2 regions of the Megasphaera massiliensis genome follow, and region 2 is predicted to be linked to the other one. Evidence: a T-box and tRNA genes for the amino acid it is inferred to sense, from the RefSeq annotation. Region 2 holds a T-box; the other holds one or more tRNA genes.
The links. A T-box is a leader RNA that pairs with one kind of tRNA and senses whether it is charged. The one in region 2 lies ahead of thrS (threonine--tRNA ligase), so its partner is inferred to be a tRNA-Thr.
Positions count from the first base shown of each region.

Region 1: it encodes a tRNA-Thr, which carries the amino acid that the T-box ahead of thrS (threonine--tRNA ligase) is inferred to sense. The anticodon was not compared.

Region 1 covers NZ_JAXIXE010000017.1:3,655-7,323, reverse strand. Annotated here, with positions in the region: gene UCI88_RS03765 (hypothetical protein) at 507-1,034, shown strand; tRNA gene UCI88_RS03760 (tRNA-Thr) at 1,284-1,359, opposite strand; gene UCI88_RS03755 (FadR/GntR family transcriptional regulator) at 1,707-2,432, shown strand; gene UCI88_RS03750 (transketolase) at 2,597-3,433, shown strand; gene UCI88_RS03745 (transketolase family protein) at 3,430-3,669, shown strand, end outside.
Region 2 covers NZ_JAXIXE010000045.1:25,273-28,941, reverse strand. Annotated here, with positions in the region: gene UCI88_RS09980 (electron transfer flavoprotein subunit beta/FixA family protein) at 1-687, shown strand, start outside; gene UCI88_RS09975 (electron transfer flavoprotein subunit alpha/FixB family protein) at 708-1,724, shown strand; T-box leader at 1,866-2,083, shown strand; gene thrS (threonine--tRNA ligase) at 2,120-3,669, shown strand, end outside.

The sequences.
Region 1 (3,669 bases), on a different contig from region 2:
GAACGTCTCGTAATTTGCCGAATACACGATTTGCAACATGGTGTGACAATCCCTATAGGCCGTCATAGCGCCCAAAGAGTTGATCGTTATTTCCGAGTAACCTGAAAAGATTGCTCGGAATTTTTTTTTGATTCGTCGGCGTCGGAGGTAGGGCCGTGAAACCATCATCTGATTGCTATGCGTGGACATGCCAAGGGTAAGGTGAAAGATACGCTCGTTATGAATACGTACATTTTTTGTATAGGGAATATGGCTCCGCCGTTTTGATGCGTCCCTGGAGGTGGAGCCTCATCGAACCTATCGAAATGATATTTTTGGTATTTGATATGAAAGAATCGAAAATGCTGATAAATGATAATATAAATGATATAATGAAGGAGAATATCGAATAAGCCCCCATGTTGTCGTCGATGGATTTTATCCCTGCACCCTTTTGGGGGGATGCAGGAACGGGTGCTATGGTAGGAACCCAGCTAGGTATGTTACATCGTAGAAAGGAGAACACCATGGATGACATCAAAGCTATTGAACGGTATTTAATTGGCAGGTATGTGCAGGAGAAGGAGGTAAATCTTGCCGAGGTCCCCAGTCGGCGTGATGCACTTTTGTACCTTGCCCTGCGGGAAGAATTGGCTGTTATGAACCGGCCGCTGTACCAAACTGTAATCCTAGCCGGAGCTGATGGTCCGGCCTTTCCGGAAATTCCGACCAGAACACAGGATGAGGCGCAAGAACTGATTTTAGACTGCCTCTCCGGCATGCGAGCTGTCTATATGGGCGGCCTGTTTCCAGACGTGTCTCCGGAGAGCATGAACCGGATTCAAAACGTTGTTATAACCTATAAGAATGTCCCCGACGCAGAACTGCGGGAGATGGTCAAAAATCAGATCTCGTGGCAACAGGCCAGAAAATCAGGGCAGCCATACGACCTCGAGGATATTCGAAAGGATGCCCGAAAGATTCGTCCTTACGACAATGCCTGGAATCTGTATTACGACGAAACATACCCCGGAATGGAAGACTGCGATGAGTGATGTTATAGGAACTTTTTGACGAGAGAGTTTCACTTAAAGCGATGAATGTTTTGATGTACAAAAAAAGCCCGTTCCGGGCTTTTTTTGTGATGACAACGGGAGTCACTAAGACGACCTACTGCCCTGCGGAGGACATGAAAAGGATAATACCCCGTCGTGCAACAATTATTTTTAGGGGAGATGGAGTATGATTATTTAGCATAAAAAAATAACCTTGCTATTGAGAATAGCAAGGTTATAATTAAGTGTTGGAGCCACTAATAGGATTCGAACCTACGACCCTCTCATTACGAATGAGATGCTCTGCCAGCTGAGCTATAGTGGCAAGTACTCTTATATTATAGTCATGTGCCTACCTGTTGTCAACACTTTTTTTCTTACAGCGTGATATTTTTTTCTGAAGGGGTGCGAAGTTGATTTCCTTGGGATGAGGCATTGCGTTAAAAACTATGCTTTTTTTGCCATTATCCTCGGCTGTTAGATGTATAAAACGACATATGGCTATTTCGTGAAATATGACACATTGTCTAATTTATAGGAAATATAGTATAATAAAGCAAAAAAATATGTGTAGAACAACTGACCTTTAATCATGATTTTCTTTTGAGAAGTAGGGCCTTTTATTTTGTTTGATTGATTGAACGATGAAATTGTTTATAGGAGCTGTTTATTATGGTGGAAGAAACGCAAAAGTATTTAAAACCAATCAATACTAAGTCTGTCGTACAGCAAGTTGTTGACCGATTGACTCAGGCTTTAATTAATAAGGAATTGCTGCCTGGAGATAAAATTCCGACAGAGAAGGAACTGGCATCCACGTTTGGCGCTGCTAGAAATTCTGTGCGGGAAGCCATTAAGATTCTTATTTCATTTGGTGTTTTAGAAATCAGAAGGCCGGAAGGTACTTTTGTGACTAATGGATTTACCGATGGGATGATCGATCCCTTGTTATATGGAATTATTTTGGATGATGCAGACTCTATGGATTCTTTGATGGAATTGCGTGAGTGGAATGATTTTGGCATGCTGCGGTTGGCGATTGAGAAAGCGACACCTGCAGATATTAAATTACTGGAAGATCGTTTGGAAAATTTAAGAAAGCAATTATCTAAAAACGATTTTGAGGGAGTTATATCAGCAGATGATGCATTTCATGAAACTTTGGCACTTATTACACACAACTCGCTGTTCGGAAAAATCTGCCATGTAACAAGGCTTTTGACTACTTCACTGCGGTACAAGACGCTTACACATATGTTGCGGTCTAAGCAAGGAGCAGAAGAAGTATATAGGACACATGTTGAAATGCTGAATGCTATTAAAAATAAAGATATTCACAATGCGGAGGGTATTGTCCGGAAAAGCTATTTTTATGATGAAGGCGCCTTAGATGGCTAGTTTTTATCGCATATCGGCAGTGTCATGGAGACTTTTTGATGTTTTCTAAAATTGAATAATTGTATTGACAAATTGTAATCTCGATGGTATTATTACAGCATAACAAAGGTCCTACGTTGATCATTGGACGAAAGTATCAGGAATTTAATAAGAGGTGATTTAGTATGAAAAACACAAGTATCAAAGAATTGGAAAATATTGCTTCTGATTTGAGGAAAAAAGCAATTACCATGATTTATGAAGCACAATCGGGACATCCGGGAGGCGCCTTATCTGTAGCGGATTATGTAGCTGCTTGCTATTTTCGCGAAATGAATATCGATCCGAAAAATCCGCAGTGGCCGGATCGAGATCGTTTTGTCTTGTCTAAGGGCCATGTTTGCCCCATCCAATATGCGGCTCTCGGTACATTAGGATATTTTCCGGAGAGTGATTTGCATACCTTACGTAAAGAAGGTTCTAAATTACAAGGTCATCCTGATATGAAAAAATGCCCCGGCATCGATATTTCTACAGGATCTCTTGGGCAAGGACTGGCTTGTGCAGTCGGAATGGCCATTGCCGGCAAGAATGATAATAAAGACTATCGGGTTTTTGTTGCAGTCGGCGATGGGGAATGCCAAGAAGGGGAAATTTGGGAAGCCTGCCAAACTGCCAATAAGTATGAATTAGATAATTTGATTGTATTTATTGATAATAATAACCTTCAAATCGATGGAACAACGGATGAAGTCATGCCTAATATCGACCTTGGAAAAAAATTTGAATCTTTTGGGTTTGATGTATATGAAATTGATGGTAATAACATGGAACAAATTGTTCATACGTTGGATATCATACGCATGAGAAAAAATAAAAAACCACATTGTATTTTTGCCCATACGGTTAAAGGGAAGGGTGTCTCGTATATGGAAAATAGCTGTAAGTGGCATGGTGTGGCACCGAATGATACCGAATATAGACAGGCGATGGATGAATTAGAAGGAGGTATGAAATCATGATGGAAATGACAAGAAAAGCAACGAGAGAAGGATTTGGCGAAGAAATTCTGGCCCTGGGTAAACAGAACCAAGATATCTATGTTGTAGACGCAGATATTGCGAAGTCTTGCAAATCTACAGCTTTCGGTACGGCGTATCCTAAACAGCACATTAATGTCGGGATTGCGGAGCAGAATGCAGCTGGTGTTGCAGCGGGACTGGCGACGACCGGTAAGACTCCTTTTGTTGTGACGTAT
Region 2 (3,669 bases):
GGTGCTCTGCAGTTGAAAGACGCTGATAAGGATAACGTCAAAGTCACGTTACTCTCCATGGGTCCTGAACAGGCTAAAGATGTCCTTCGTGAAGGTCTCGCTATGGGTGCTGACGATGCTTATCTCGTATCTGACCGTAAACTCGGCGGCTCCGATACGTTAGCCACGGGCTATGCTTTGGCACAGGCTGTTAAAAAAGTTGCTGAACTCAAAGGCATCGAAAAATTTGATTTGGTTCTTTGCGGCAAACAGGCTATCGACGGCGATACCGCTCAGGTTGGCCCGCAGATCGCTTGCGAACTCGGTATTCCGCAGATTACGTATGCTCGCGACATCAAAGTCGAAGGCGACAAAGTCACTGTCCAGCAGGAAAATGAAGAAGGCTACATCGTAACTGAAGCTAATTTCCCTGTCCTCATCACCGCTGTAAAAGACTTGAATGAACCGCGTTTCCCGACCATTCGCGGCACGATGAAAGCAAAACGCCGTGAAATCCCGACCTTAGACGCTGCTGCTATCGGCGTTGACGAAACGCTTATCGGTTTGAGTGGTTCTCCGACAAAAGTTCGTAAAACTTTCACTCCGCCTCAGAGATCCGGCGGTCTCGTTCTCAAAGTTGAAGACGACAACGAACAGGCAATCGTCGACCAGCTCATGGAAAAACTGACTGCCCAGAAAATCATTTAATTCAAGGAGGAACAGTGAAAATGGATTTAGCAGAATGCAAAGGCATTTATGTAATTGCTGAACAGTTTGAAGGCAAATTACGTGATGTATCTTTTGAATTGTTGGGTCAGGCCCGCATCTTGGCTGACACCATTGGCGACGAAGTCGGCGCTATTCTTATTGGTAAAGATGTAAAACCGTTGGCACAGGAATTGATCGCTCACGGTGCTCATAAAGTTTTCGTCTATGACGATCCGAAACTCGAACATTACAATACGACAGCATATGCAAAAGTTCTTTGCGACTTCTTCGAAGAAGAAAAAGCTAACGTATTCCTCGTCGGTGCTACCAACATCGGCCGTGACCTCGGCCCTCGCGTTGCCAACACCTTGAAAACGGGCCTTACGGCTGACTGCACGCAGCTCAGCGTTGACGACGACGGCAAGACCATCGTTTGGACTCGTCCGGCTCTCGGCGGCAACATCATGGCTGAAATCATTTGTAAAGACAACCGCCCGCAGATGGGTACGGTTCGTCCGCACGTTTTCAAAAAACCGGAAGCTGACCCCAATGCAACGGGTGAAGTTATCGAAAAAGAAGTTAAAGTTTCTGATGCTGACATGATGACTCGTTTCGTCGAACTCATTAAAATGGGCGGCGAAGGCGTTAAGATCGAAGACGCTGACATCATCGTTTCCGGCGGCCGCGGCATGAATGGTGAAGAACCGTTCGCTACGGGCATCCTGAAAGAATGCGCAGACGTTCTCGGCGGCGCTGTCGGTGCTTCCCGTGCCGCAGTTGACGCTGGCTGGATCAGCGCTCTCCATCAGGTCGGCCAGACGGGTAAAACCGTTGCTCCGAAGATCTACATTGCCTGCGCTATCTCCGGTGCTATTCAGCACTTGGCTGGTATGTCCGGCTCTGACTGCATCATCGCCATCAACAAAGACGAAGATGCTCCGATCTTCAAAGTTTGCGACTACGGTATCGTAGGCGATGTCTACAAAGTTCTTCCGATGCTCACCGCAGCTATCAAGAAACAGAAAGGCCTCGCATAAGCTACTTGATTGTGAATGATAAAAGCACTGTCTCTCTGAGACAGTGCTTTTTTTGTGAAATATTCCGGGTGGAAAGATGGTTTCTCTCACTTGACAAGGCCCGAAACGTGCCGTATAATTTACGCATACCTTAGATATAAGAGAAAAGCTTTGAAAAGGACAACACTTTACAGCTCCTTTATGACAGAGAGAGGTACGTTGCTGGGAGTACCTTATAAAGACTGAAAAGTTACCGCCTTAGAGCTGAGTTTCTGAACTGAGTAAGAAACTCCGGACGCCCCGTTACGGCGCTTGAGTACGCTGGGATTTTTCCCGGTGAACTAGGGTGGAACCACGTGAGTAATGCTCTCGTCCCTTGAGGACGAGGGCTTTTTTTATTAAGGAGGATGTTTCGTATGGCAGAATTACTGTTGAAAGATGGAAGCAAAAAACAATTTTCCGATGGCATTTCTCTTGCCCAGGCCGTAAAAGAACTGAGCAACAGTCTTGCTAAAAAAGTATTGGTCGCAAGGGTAAACGGCGAAGTCACGGACCTTCGTGAAACTATCGTCGACGGCTCGACGGTCGAATTCTTCACCTTTGCCGATCAGGAAGGGAAGGATACCCTTCGCCATACAGCCTCTCATATCATGGCCCAGGCGATCCAGCACCTCTATCCGGGCGTCAAGTTCGCCATCGGCCCGTCCATTGAAAACGGTTTCTACTATGACCTCGATACAGAACACCGCTTCACACAGGACGACTTCGGTGCCATTGAAGCTGAAATGGCTAAGATCGTAAAAGAAAATCTTCCCATTACCAAAGAAATCCTCTCCCGTGCCGACGCGTTGAAGATGTTCAAAGATGCCGGCCAGGATTATAAAGTAGAACTCATCCAGGACCTTCCGGAAGATGCCGTCATCTCCGTCTATCGCCAAGGCGACTTCTACGACCTCTGTGCCGGTCCGCACTGCGAATCGACAGGCCGGGTTAAAGCCTTTAAGATCCAGACCGTCGCCGGTGCCTACTGGCGGGGCGATGAAAAGAATAAGATGCTCCAGCGTATCTACGGGACGGCTTTTGAAAAGAAATCCGAACTCGACGACTACTTGAAGATGATGGAAGAAGCTGAAAAGCGTGACCATCGTAAATTGGGCAAACAGCTCGGCCTGTTCATGCTCAGCGAATACGGCCCGGGCTTCCCGTTCTTCCTGCCGAAGGGCATGATCGTCCGCAACCTGCTCATCGACTACTGGCGCGAAGTTCACCGCCGCTACGGCTACCAGCAGGTCATGACTCCGATGATCATGAACCGCGAACTCTGGGAAACTTCCGGTCACTGGGATCATTACAAAGAAAACATGTACTTCACCAAGATCGACGATGAAGACTATGCCATCAAACCGATGAACTGCCCGGGCGGCATGTTGGTCTATGCCAACGAACCTCATTCCTATAAGGAACTGCCCCTGCGCATCGGCGAACTGGGACTCGTTCACCGTCATGAATTGTCCGGCGCCCTCCACGGCCTGTTCCGCGTCCGCTGCTTCACTCAGGACGATGCCCACATCTTCATGATGCCCAGCCAGATCGAAGACGTCATCCAGGAAACGATTCGCCTCTTCGACGAAGTCTATGCTACCTTCGGTTTGACCTACCACGCTGAACTGTCGACTCGTCCGGACAACTCCATGGGCGACGACGCTACCTGGGAAATGACGACCGATGCCCTGCGCAAAGCCATGGATGACTTCGGCCTCGACTACAGCATCAACGAAGGCGACGGCGCCTTCTACGGTCCGAAGATCGACTTCCACTTGAAGGACTCCATCGGCCGTACCTGGCAGTGCGGTACCATCCAGCTCGATATGCTCCTGCCGGAAAAATTCAACCTGACCTACACCGGGGAAGACGGCCAGAAACACCGTCCGGTCATGATCCACCGCGTCGTCTACGGTTCGATCGA